DNA from 4 places in the Anthropogastromicrobium aceti genome. Region 4 is predicted to be linked to each of the others. Evidence: predicted binding sites of a transcription regulator. Region 4 holds the regulator's gene; each other region holds the start of a gene.
What was found. The regulator Rex, encoded in region 4, represses fermentation and respiration genes when NADH is low (regulators of the CRP and FNR family bind a similar motif). The targets are predictions, from matches to a motif close to ATTGTTAANTANTTAACAAT.
Positions count from the first base shown of each region.

Region 1: LKD48_RS01855 (L-lactate dehydrogenase) is a predicted target of Rex. The motif match lies at 1,497-1,516, and genes of this name have one in related genera.
Region 2: serC (3-phosphoserine/phosphohydroxythreonine transaminase) is a predicted target of Rex. The motif match lies at 1,921-1,940, and genes of this name have one in related genera.
Region 3: gap (type I glyceraldehyde-3-phosphate dehydrogenase) is a predicted target of Rex. The motif match lies at 1,965-1,984, and genes of this name have one in related genera.

Region 1 is NZ_JAJEQN010000003.1:90,601-93,797, forward strand. It holds gene fumC (class II fumarate hydratase) at 1-380, opposite strand, end outside; gene LKD48_RS01855 (L-lactate dehydrogenase) at 500-1,450, opposite strand; gene LKD48_RS01860 (homoserine O-succinyltransferase) at 1,642-2,544, opposite strand; gene ligA (NAD-dependent DNA ligase LigA) at 2,586-3,197, opposite strand, start outside.
Region 2 is NZ_JAJEQN010000004.1:45,491-48,687, forward strand. It holds gene LKD48_RS02325 (phosphoglycerate dehydrogenase) at 1-676, opposite strand, end outside; gene serC (3-phosphoserine/phosphohydroxythreonine transaminase) at 673-1,758, opposite strand; gene LKD48_RS02335 (ABC transporter ATP-binding protein) at 2,030-3,088, shown strand; gene LKD48_RS02340 (ABC transporter permease subunit) at 3,072-3,197, shown strand, end outside.
Region 3 is NZ_JAJEQN010000018.1:15,985-19,181, reverse strand. It holds gene LKD48_RS08330 (phosphoglycerate kinase) at 1-789, opposite strand, end outside; gene gap (type I glyceraldehyde-3-phosphate dehydrogenase) at 895-1,911, opposite strand; gene LKD48_RS08320 (histidinol-phosphatase HisJ family protein) at 2,143-2,994, shown strand; gene LKD48_RS08315 (DegV family protein) at 3,098-3,197, opposite strand, start outside.
Region 4 is NZ_JAJEQN010000032.1:28,518-31,714, reverse strand. It holds gene LKD48_RS11960 (NAD(P)H-hydrate dehydratase) at 1-1,277, opposite strand, end outside; gene LKD48_RS11955 (redox-sensing transcriptional repressor Rex) at 1,280-1,912, opposite strand; gene LKD48_RS11950 (methylglyoxal synthase) at 2,031-2,426, opposite strand; gene prfA (peptide chain release factor 1) at 2,554-3,197, opposite strand, start outside.

The sequences.
Region 1 (3,197 bases), on a different contig from region 4:
TGATCGTTTGGATGAAGAAGCTTCTTTCCTGCGATCTCATTTCCGCGGTTTGCGATAACCTCATTGCTGTTCATATTAGACTGTGTACCGCTTCCGGTCTGCCATACAGCAAGTGGGAAATGGTCCATCAGCTTGCCGCTAATTACATCGTCTGCCGCCTGGCAGATGATGTTCTTTCTTTCCTCATCCAGTTTACCAAGATTGAAATTTGCAATTGCAGCACCCTTCTTTAAGATACCAAATGCATGTACAATTTCAGTTGGCATCTTCTCAATACCAATCTTGAAATTCTGATAACTTCTCTGAGTCTGAGCAGCCCAGTAGCGATCTGCCGGAACCTGCATCTCGCCCATGGAATCTCTTTCAATACGATACTCCATAGTAAGTAGTCCTCCTTAAATTTGTAAATTCTGCTAAATGTAGAAAAAAAACATAAACAGACATAATTCTTTGGCGACGCCCCACAAGGCCCCGCCAAAGGTTGTCTGCTGCTTTTTAATTACTCAATATCCATTTCCTTAATAACAGCCTTAAGTGCTTCTGCACTTGCCTTAAACTTTGCAACCTCTTCATCTGTCAGCGTTGCCTCGATCTTGCCCTTTACACCGTTTGGTCCAATTACAGTTAAGCAGCTTGTGCAGACATCATCTACGCCATACTCACCATGCATCATGGAAGATACAACAGTTACAAGATCCTGAGCCCCCATCAATGCCTCACAGACATCAACAACAGAATTTGCTACGCCATAGAAGGTAGCACCCTTTCTCTTGATGATTTCTCCGCCGGACTTGCGTACATAGGTGATTACTTCATCTGGATCAAAATCATTTGCATCAATGCCAAGTCTTCTTGCACCCTTTGTGTACTCATCAAGCTTGATGCCTTCAACCGTTACCATACTCCATGGAATAAAGGAAGTATCTCCGTGCTCGCCGAAAACGTAGCCCTTGATGCTTCTTTGTGCAATTCCAAGCTCCTGAGAAAGCTTATAGGTAAGACGTACTGTATCAAGCAGTGTACCAGAACCAATTACCTGATTTTCCTTCATTCCTGAATACTTTAAGAATGCATAAGTCAGTACATCTACCGGATTTGCTACGATGATGCACAGTGCATTCGGTGCATGCTTTGCTACCTGAGGTGCAATGTTCTTCATGATTGCAACATTGGTCTTTGCTAACTCAATACGGGTCTGGCCAGGCTTTCTTGCTACACCAGAGGTAACAATCACAATATCAGAACCTGCTGCATCCTCGTAATCACCAGCAATCATGGAAATCGGATCTCTAAAACCAGTTCCCTGTGCCATATCCATGATCTCACCGTCTGCCTTATCCTTAAGGATATCGATCATGACGAGTTCTGATACATATGGCTTCAGTGATAAAATATGAGCAATTGTAGAACCAACGCTGCCTGCTCCAATAATAGTAATCTTACTTCCCATTATAAACTCCTTTCGTATTTCGCGAGATTGATATTTCATTAACGAACTTGTTATAAATATAACAAATCTTGCGTCAAATATCAAGTATATGAATATAGTTTTTTATTTTTCTGTAAAAAACACCGATACACATGCGAAAATCGTATTCATTATAATTCATTTTGCAGAATCACGCAAGTGTTTTGTACATATTACCATTTATATGGCGTCGCCTGATAAACATAAAAATTCAACCAGTTCGTATACAGCGTGTTAGCATGCCCTCTCCATGTAAGAAGCGGAGTTGTGGATGGATCATCGTTCTCATAATAATGAACCGGAACCTCTGCATCCATGCCTTTTGCCAGATCACGCTTATATTCTGCGTCGAGTGACATGCGGTCATACTCTGGATGACCAAGCAGATAAATATTTCCCTGATCGTCTTTAATCAGATAGCAGCCTGCCTCATCTGATTCTGCAAGCAGCATAAGATGTTCATTTGCTAACACATCATCTCTTTTTACGCCAAAGTAACGCGAATGCGGTGCGTAAAACACATCATCAAAGCTTCGCACAATAGGCTCACAGCGGTCAAGAAGACGGTGGCTATACACACCTGAAAGCTTCTTTCCTGTCGGTGTCTTTTGAATACCATAATGATAATAAAGACCGGCAAGTGCTCCCCAGCAAATATGAAACGTGCTCGTAACGTTTGTCTTTGACCATTCCATAATGCTCGCTAACTCCTCCCAGTAAGAAACTTCCTCAAACTCCATTGTCTCGACTGGGGCACCAGTTATGATCAGTCCGTCAAAGTACATATTTCGTACGGCTTCAAAGGTAGTATAAAATTTATTGATATGGCTGGCAGATGTGTGCTTTGACACATGACTGCTCACATTCATACAGGTAACATTGACCTGCAGCGGCGTATTTGACAGCGCACGAAGAAGCTGAATCTCATAATCCTGCTTTAGCGGCATCAAATTCAATATTACTATCTCGAGTGGACGGATCTGCTGCGTATCTGCACGCTCCTCTCCCATCATAAAAATATTTTCAGACTCGAGTACCTCCCTTGCAGGCAGGTCATTATCTACACGTATTGGCATAAGTTATTCTCTTTTCATATTTATTGAATACATTTTTTACGTTACTCGCCAGCTTCCATTTTTTTGCACAGATCAAGAAAATCCTCTTCTGAAAGGATAGAAACACCAAGCTCCTTTGCCTTTTTGTTTTTGGAAGAAGTTGATTCTTTGTCGTTATTAATAAGATAACTTGTCTTAGCTGATACACTCCCTGCTGCCTTGCCGCCATGCTTTTCAATATAGTTTTTCAGCTCATTTCTGTTTGCAAAATGATGGACAGATCCGGTAATCACAAATGTAAGGTTTTCAAGATACTGTTTTTCATTATTTTCTTCCAAAACAAGTTCCAGTTCCTTAAGGAGCGAATCTAACTGTCCCATTTTTTCTGAATCGTTAAAATAATCGCAGACAGCCTGTGCCATAACCTCGCCAATACCATCAACCGCAGTGAGTTCTTCTGCTGTGGCTGCCCTAAGCTTATCAAGATCTTGGTGGAAAGCACGCGCAAGCACCTTTGCATTTGCCACACCAATCCCTGGAATACCAAGTGCATAGATTAATGCTGGAAGCTTAACCTTTCTTGCCTTATCAATTGAGGCAATCAAATTGGAACATGACTTTTCACCAAAGCCATCCATCTTGCAAATTTCATCTGCATGTTCCTTTAAATGGAA
Region 2 (3,197 bases), on a different contig from region 4:
TTAAGATCTTGACACCATCCTTCATTTGATCAAAAGCACGCTTATTCAGCATACCCTTTGTAGAGTCAAGTGCAGGAACATGGATGGTGATGTAATCACACTGATTATAGATTTCATCATTATCCTTTACGATTGTAATGTGGTGAGAGAGACGAACTGCATTCTGGATGCTTAAATAAGGATCGCAGCCAAAAACCTCCATTCCAAGCTCACTTGCAGCATTTGCAACAAGAACACCGATTGCACCAAGTCCGATTACGCCAAGCTTCTTTCCCTTAATTTCATTTCCAGCAAAAGCCTTCTTTGCCTTCTCAGCTGTCTTTGCAATATTTGGGTCATCCTTATTTTCACGTACCCAGTGACAGCCGCCTGCAATATCACGTGAAGCAAGCATGAGTCCTGCAATAACGAGTTCCTTTACACCATTTGCATTTGCACCTGGTGTATTAAAAACAACAATACCTTTTTTTGCGCAGGAATCAAGCGGAATATTATTCACACCGGCACCGGCACGTCCAATTGCAAGAAGAGAATCAGGAAGTGTCATTTCATGCATAGAAGCACTGCGAAGAAGCACAGCATCAGCATTTTCAATCGAATCAGCGATGCAGTATGTATCATCAAAACGGCTCATTCCGGCATTAGAAATTGGATTTAAGCAATAAACACTTTTCATTTCAAATTCTCCTCCTCAAACTTTTTCATAAATGCAACAAGTGCCTCTACACCTTCCTTTGGCATTGCATTATAGATACTTGCACGCATACCGCCTACAGTGCGATGACCCTTTAAGTTAACAAAACCGGCAGCCTCAGCTTCCTTTACAAATTTGGCATCAAGCTCTTTGTCGCCAGTTACAAATGGAACATTCATTAAAGAACGAGAGGACGGCTCAACTGTACCGTGAAACAGCTTGCTAGAATCAAGATAGTCATAGAGGATCTTTGCCTTTTCTACATTTCTTCTTTGCATTTCCTCGAGACCGCCCATTTTCTTAAGCCACTTGAAGACCTTGCCGCAGATATAAATACCATAGCATGGAGGTGTATTGTAAAGAGAATCAGCATCTGCATGGATCTTGTAGCGAAGCATGGTAGGTGTTCCTGGAAGAACATCATCAGTAATAAGGTCTTCACGGATGATTGCAATTACAACACCGGCAGGACCGACATTTTTCTGAACACCGCCGTAAAGCATACCATATTTAGTAACATCAACCGGCTCAGATAAGAAGCAGGAAGAGATATCAGCTACAAGTGTTTTTCCCTTTGTATTTGGAAGTGTGTGGAATTTGGTGCCGTAGATAGTGTTGTTTTCACAGATATAAACATAGTCGGCATCGTCATCGATTGGAAGATCAGAACAGTCTGGAATATAAGAAAATGTTTTGTCAGCACTAGAAGCGACAACGTTAACCTCGCCGTAGAGCTCAGCTTCTTTAGCAGCCTTCTTTGCCCACTGACCGGTTACAATATAATCAGCTTTCTTATTTTTCATCAGGTTCATTGGGATCATAGCAAACTGCTGGGATGCACCACCCTGTAAAAATAAAACCTTATAATTGTCCGGAATATTCATCAGTTCACGAAGATCAGCCTCAGCCTCTTTAATGATTGCATCGTAAACCTTAGAACGATGGCTCATCTCCATGACAGACATACCACTTCCCTGATAGTCAAGCATTTCATCTGCAGCCTCCTGCAGTACCTCCTCTGGCAGCACAGCTGGACCAGCAGAAAAATTATAAACTCTTCCCATAAAGAAACCTCCTTATCACTGCATTAGATATTATCGGGCGGTCAAAGACCGGTGAGATGCAGTAATTCACTATGGTGCTTTACCATATTAAAGTCTAATATAATACTCAATTAGAAATAAGTCAATACCTAATTTCAATAATTCTTCACAAGAGGACAAACAATGGACACAAATTTATCAAAGAGTCGTCACATTTGGCGCCTAACATTACAAACGATAGCAAAACAGCAATAAGGCTGTTTGCAAAAATGAGATGCAGGAGGACAAGACTTTGATTGAAGTAACAGGTCTGGTAAAAAAATATGGAAACCATGTGGCTGTCGATCATTTAAGCTTTCGTCTGGAGCCAGGAAAGATTTATGGCTTTCTTGGTCCAAACGGAGCTGGAAAATCAACTACCATGAATATGATGACCGGATATATCGGCCCTACAGAGGGAACGATTTTAATTAATGGTCACGATATCGTGAAGGAACCAGCAGAGGCGAAGCGCTGTATAGGCTATCTGCCGGAGCTTCCGCCGCTGTATACAGATATGACAGTATGGGAATATCTTGAATTTGCAGCACAGTTAAAAAATATCCCGGCGAAAAAGCGTCAGGAGAGCATTTTAAATGCTATGAAGATGACTGGACTTGTCGATGTAGCAAAAAGACTTATCAAAAATCTTTCAAAGGGCTACCGTCAGAGAGTCGGTTTTGCACAGGCTGTGCTTGGCATGCCGGAAATCATAATCCTTGATGAGCCGACTGTAGGTCTTGACCCAATTCAGATTATTGAGATTCGTTCACTTATTAAGGAGCTTGCAAAAGAGCATACCGTTATTTTAAGCTCACATATCCTTTCCGAGATTAGTGCCGTATGCGATGAGATTTTAATTATCTCTCACGGAAGACTAGTTGCAAGTGATACAACAGAAAATCTGATGCACTACATGGATAGTGATGCTATGCTTGAAATCAGCATAAGGGCGCCAAAGGAGCAGGCAAAGAACAGCTTTGCACAGCTTCATCATGTTGTAGCAGTTTTGGAAGCCACAAAGCAGAATGAGGATGATAAGCATCTGAATTTGACCTCATTTGAGATACGTACAGATGGCGCTGATGTGCGCGAAGCTGTATTTGGTATCTGCGCAGAAAAAAATTGGCCTATTTATGAGATGAAATATTCAAAGGCAACACTTGAGGATGTCTTTATGGAGCTGACTGCCGACAATAAGGCTCATGAAGAAGAGATGGATGAGATTAAAAAATCGGCAGAAGAGGCCGTAAAGGAAGCAGAGCAGACAAAGCAGGCCAATAAGGAGGATGACAATGAAAGCAATATTTAACAGAGAATTTAAATCTTATTTCACATCCATGATTGGACCTGTATTTGTGGCCGCACTTGTGCTCGTGACAGGTATTTACTTTATGGTGTATAACATGAGCTATGGCTAT
Region 3 (3,197 bases), on a different contig from region 4:
CTCTGCCTTCTCCATCATCTCCTTGCAGTACTCAAGCTTGGTATCGTCTACTAAGGACTTACCAATTTCCTTGCCCTGAGCCTTTAAGAAGGTGAATGCCATACCACCACCGATGATTAAGGTATCGCACTTCTCAAGCAGGTTGGAGATAACGTTTAACTTATCTGCTACCTTTGCTCCACCAAGGATTGCTACAAACGGACGAACCGGATTCTCTACAGCATTTCCTAAGAATGCGATTTCCTTCTCCATCAGATAACCAACTGCGTTTGTGCCGCCCTTAGCGCTGATGAACTTGGTAACGCCTGCTACAGATGCGTGTGCTCTGTGTGCGGAACCAAATGCGTCACATACATAATCGTCTGCTAAATCTGCTAACTCCTTGGAGAACTCCTCACCGTTCTTTGTCTCCTCAGCACCGCGGAAACGGGTATTCTGAAGAAGAACTACATCTCCGTCCTTCATTTCAGCTACAGCCTTTGTTGCAGCCTCGCCAGTTACGTGGTAATCGGATACGAATACAACCGGCTTTCCTAACTTCTCGGACAGTCTCTCTGCTACTGGAGCTAAGGACTCCTTCTCATTCGGGCCATTCTTTACCTTGCCTAAGTGAGAGCAAAGGATTACCTTTGCGCCGCCGTCGATCAGCTTCTGGATGGTCGGCAGTGCAGCCTTAATACGGGTATCATCAGTAATCTTGCCGTCCTTTAACGGTACATTGAAATCACAACGAACAAGAACTCTTCTTCCCTGAAGGTTCTTAAGATCGTCAACAGTCTTCTTTAACATGGAATTTTCTCCCTTCTGATTACGGGGCAGTTTGCTGCCCTCGTATTAAAAAGAGGCCCGGTCCTTTCAGACCGGACCCCGTAGGTCTTTGCGCTTAAGCGAAACTTATGCTAACTCAGCGAAGTACTTAATTGTACGAACCATCTGGCTAGTATAGGAGTTCTCGTTGTCATACCAAGAAACAACCTGTACCTGATACAGATCATCACCAAGCTTGGAAACCATAGTCTGGGTAGCATCGAACAGAGAACCAAATCTCATACCGATAACGTCGGAAGATACGATCGGATCAGTGTTGTAACCGAAGGACTCGGAAGCTGCTGCCTTCATAGCTGCGTTGATACCCTCAACGGTAACGTCGCTGCCCTTAACAACTGCAACAAGGATAGTGGTGGAACCTGTCGGAACCGGAACACGCTGTGCGGAACCGATCAGCTTGCCGTTTAACTCTGGGATAACCAGGCCGATTGCCTTAGCTGCACCAGTAGAGTTTGGAACGATGTTAGCTGCACCAGCACGTGCTCTTCTTAAGTCACCCTTTCTGTGCGGTCCATCAAGGATCATCTGATCTCCGGTGTAAGCATGGATGGTGGACATGATACCGCTCTGGATTGGAGCGTAATCGTTCAGAGCCTTAGCCATTGGTGCTAAGCAGTTTGTTGTACAGGAAGCTGCGGAGATGATGTTATCCTCAGCGGTCAGAGTCTTCTCATTTACAGAGTAAACGATAGTCTTCAGATCGTTTCCAGCCGGAGCGGAGATAACAACCTTCTTTGCACCAGCGTCGATATGAGCCTGTGCCTTAGCCTTGGAAGTATAGAATCCAGTACACTCAAGAACTACATCTACACCGATCTCTCCCCACGGAAGCTCAGCTGCGTTTGCCATCTTATAGATAGTGATCTTCTTTCCGCAAACTTCGATGTAATCGTCTCCTGCTACTACAGAATCAGCGTACTGATACTTTCCCTGTGCTGTATCATACTTTAACAGGTGAGCCAGCATAGCCGGGCTTGTTAAATCGTTGATTGCTACTACCTCATAACCTTCAGCGTTGAACATCTGTCTGAAAGCAAGACGGCCAATACGGCCAAAACCATTAATTGCAACTTTTACTGCCATGATTTTTAATTCCTCCTAAAGAAATTTATTAGATTATATTATCACATAATTGCTTTGTTAAAATATAATCAATTACTGATATTTTACCTTATCCCGACAAATATATCAAGTGTTTTTCTTTCTTTTTCTTGTTTTTTTTTTAATTAGTTGGTTTGGATTGACTTTTATATGTAGACAGCGTATTCTTTTTACTGAAACTTACGTTAAACTGAATTGCAAGGAGCATTTATTATGATAAAATCTGATTTTCATGTTCATACATCTTTTTCTACTGACTCGGATACGCCTGCCAGGGAGCAAATTGAAGCGCTTATTAATAAGGGGATTACTGAGATTTGCATTACTGACCATCACGATATTGGCTACACTGCGATTGAGAAGGCTGATGTGAATACATCTGAAAGTACAAATACAAATATTGAGTCTCGTCCGTTTCGTATTAATCCTTTTGCCTATTATGAGGCGATTCTTGGCCTGATTCCTGAGTATTCTGACCGTGCCCGTATCTCAATTGGCGTGGAGCTTGGTCTTCGCACTGATTATCACCACAGTATTGAGGATTTTGCTGAGGTTTGTGCATGGGATTTTATTATTGGATCTACTCATGTAGTGAATGGACTTGACCCTTATTATCCGCAGTACTGGGAGGGCAAGTCAAAGCAACAGGGCATTATGGAATATTATGAGGCTACTCTTGCCAATATCCGCAAGCTTGACTGTTTTGATGTGTATGGTCATATTGATTATATTGTGCGCTATGCGCCTAATCAGCGTGAGAATTATTCGATTCTTGATTATAAGGATATCATTGATGAGATTTTGAAGCTTTTGATTCAAAATGGAAAGGGAATTGAATGTAATACGGCTGGCTTTAAATATGGACTTGGCGTTCCAAATCCAGAAAATTATGTGTTAAAGCGCTATCATGAGCTTGGCGGTGAGATTCTTACTATCGGCTCTGACGGTCACAAGCCTGAACACACGGCATATGCTTTTGATAAGGTTCCTGCTATTCTAGAATCATGCGGTATCCGCTACTACACAGTATTTCATGACAGAAAACCGATAATGCTGCCATTATAAGTCTTGTTATAAGCTTTACATAAAAAACTCAGGAGTGATCACAAGATGATCTGTTCCTGAGTTTTTTACTGCGTTTTAAGATATCGTGGTACCAGATTGCTTATCAGTATTTTAATACTTTTGTTGCTGTGATAGCAAGTGCTCCTGGTCCGATATGGCATGCTACACTTAAGGACAGATGGTCGATGTAGATATCATGTTCT
Region 4 (3,197 bases):
AGAAGATTTTTAGCTGCCTCTTTCGCAGAGGAGTTCATCAAACGACCAAGCTCACCTGGATGCGGCGTAAGAATCACATTTTCTCCAAGGTATTCTGCATGATCAATATTTGTTCTCATCGCAAGCAGATTTAAGGCATCTGCATCAATAACAATAGGACAATTTTGTGATCTGTTCCACTCTAAGACCATATCCAAAAGCTTTTTTGCTAAGGTATCAGTTGAAAGTCCTGGTCCAATCACAATAGCTTTTGCCTTTGGAAGTACCTCATTTCGCAGATATGCCAGCTGTTCTTCGTCTTCATCTTTTGAAATTTCAGAAATTTCTGAAATACAATGGAGCACTGCCTCTGGAAGCAGCTGCTGTAAAACCAGACGATTGCATTTGGGTGTGACAATATCAACAAGACCTGCTCCTGTGCGATAGGCAGCAAGTGCCGACAAATATGCGGCTCCTGCCATGCCGCTGCTTCCTGCAATAATCACAACACGACCAAACGTCCCCTTATTGCCCCACAAACAACGGCTGCCAAGCCAGTCTTTTGCATCAGATTTTTCAAGACAATTAAATGGAAATCCGTCTACATGATAAACGGCTTCATTTGGCATACCTATATCGCATGTGATTGTCTGATCTGATAATGATGCACCTGGATACAGAAACTGACCTACTTTTCCATAGCCAAATGTGATCTGTACATCTGCCTTAACATATGCACCGAGCACCTGTCCGCTTTTTGCGTCTAAACCAGAGCATATATCAACAGCAACACCATATGCACCGCACTTCTTTTTATGTTCGTTCCATTCTTCAATAGCAGCGCGGTAAACTCCACTCACCTTGCGCGACAAGCCAACGCCAAATAGAGCATCCACATACACCTGCGCCGGCACATAAAGATTTGAAAGTGCTGATCTGTATTCTTCTTCATCCTTATCATCTGACTCATAAAAGTATTGCACGGGCAAAATTTCCATTTTGTCTAAAAGTGATTTTTGATAGAGCCATTCCTTAGTTGCCTTCTCGATTTGTCCAATAGCAGCGATTCTAACAGACCAGCCGTTTTGTGAGAGGATTCTTGCCATTGCCAGTCCATCAGCACCATTATTTCCCATGCCGCACATAATAAAGACGCATCCTGGTTTTTGCACTGACATGATGTGCTGTGCTGCACAAAGCGCTGCACGCTCCATCAAAATCAGGCTTTCCATTCCAAACTCTTTAATTGACCATGTGTCCGCCTGCTTCATCTGCTTTCCTGTCAACAGCTGCTTCATGATTATTCCTCCTGATTGCTAAGACGATATGAAATACGCATCAAACTCTCTGACAAATGAACATTTTCTACAACCACATCATCTGGTACACGAAGATCAGTGTGGGCAAAATTCCAGATACCGCGAATGCCGATCTTAATAAGTCTTTTTGCTGCTGCCTCTGCTCCTGCCTTTGGAAGAGTCAGTGCTGCAATCTGAACATCGTTATTTCTGATATAATCTTCCAGGTCATCCATTGAATAAACTGGAATACCACGCACAGTCTTTCCCTTTAACTGTGAATTTGTATCAAACATTGCCTTTGCAACAAAACCACGACGCTCAAAATTGGCATAATTTGCAATCGCCTGACCAAGATTTCCTGCACCGATTATAATTAAATTGTATGTCTTATCAAGCCCCAATATTTTTCCGATTTCATGATAAAGATACTTTACATTATAGCCGTATCCCTGCTGTCCGAAACCTCCAAAATTATTCAGATCCTGCCTAATCTGTGATGCTGTGATCTGCATTCTTTTGGATAATTCTCCGGAAGAAATTCGCTCTACGCCCTCCTGCATAAGTTCTCCCAGATAACGATAATACCGCGGCAACCGTTTGATAACAGCTCTGGATATTTCTCTATGCTCCATGATGTCTCCTTTTTTAATTGCTTATAAATTTTATTATCTGTTTTTAAGTTTTAAATTAAATATTGCTTAAAAACAAATGAATGCAGCCTTAAGGCTGCATTCTGTGCATAACTGCGTACTATTTGTAATCTCTCCACTCCATATCACCTCGGTCAAGACACAATACAAGTGACTCTGCGGTGGCGATGTTTGTCGCCAGAGGGATATTATACATATCACACAACCGTGAAATCTCAGCCAGATTCATACTTTCTGCATCCTGCTCTAAATCAGCACTGTGAAAAAATATAACCAGATCGATATCATTGTTTGCGATCATATTTTGCATCTGCTTCGAGCCTCCCATCTGACCCGGAAGCAAACTGGTCACTTTCATGCCTGTCGCTTTGGCAATGTGGTTTGCTGTCGCATTGGTCGCAATCAGCGTATGCTTCTTAAAAATGCCTTTATACGCAATGCAAAAACTTTCCAGCAGCGTCTTTTTGCTGTTATGAGCGGTAAGTCCAATGTTCATATCTAATCCTTCCTTTCCACATAGCTAAAAAGAATTATATCATATTTTTTCAGAAAGTCTATATTTTTTTGATGATTTTGTCAAAAAAGAGCAATTTACACAAAATAGCACAACACTTTTTGTAAAACTACATTGTCTGATTTTCCATATTCGACAGTTTTTCTGCCTGATCTGCTGCTGTCAGACTGTCAATCAATTCAAAGAGATCACCGTCCATAATGGCATCAAGTTTATAAAGTGTCAGCTTGATTCTGTGATCTGTCACGCGGCTCTGCGGAAAATTATAAGTACGAATTTTCTCAGAACGGTCTCCTGTTCCAATCTGGCTTCGTCTGTACTTTGCCTGCTCATCCTGCTTCTTTGCTGTCTCAAGTTCAAACAACTTAGCACGAAGTACCTTTAATGCCTTATCTTTATTTTTAAGCTGAGACTTTTCGTCCTGACAGGAAATTACGATTCCTGTTGGAATATGAGTCAGACGTACAGCTGAATCTGTCGTATTGACACACTGGCCGCCATTTCCTGATGCACGGAATACATCAAACTTACAGTCATTCATATCAATGACAACATCGACATCCTCTGCCTCCGGCATGATTGCAACTGTTGCTGTTGACGTATGGATTCGTCCGCCGCTTTCTGTCTCAGGCACACGCTGAACACGATGCACACCGCTTTCATATTTAAGTCTAGAATAAGCACCCTGTCCGGAGATCATAAATACAACCTCTTTCATGCCGCCAATACCACTCTCATTTACACTGATCAGCT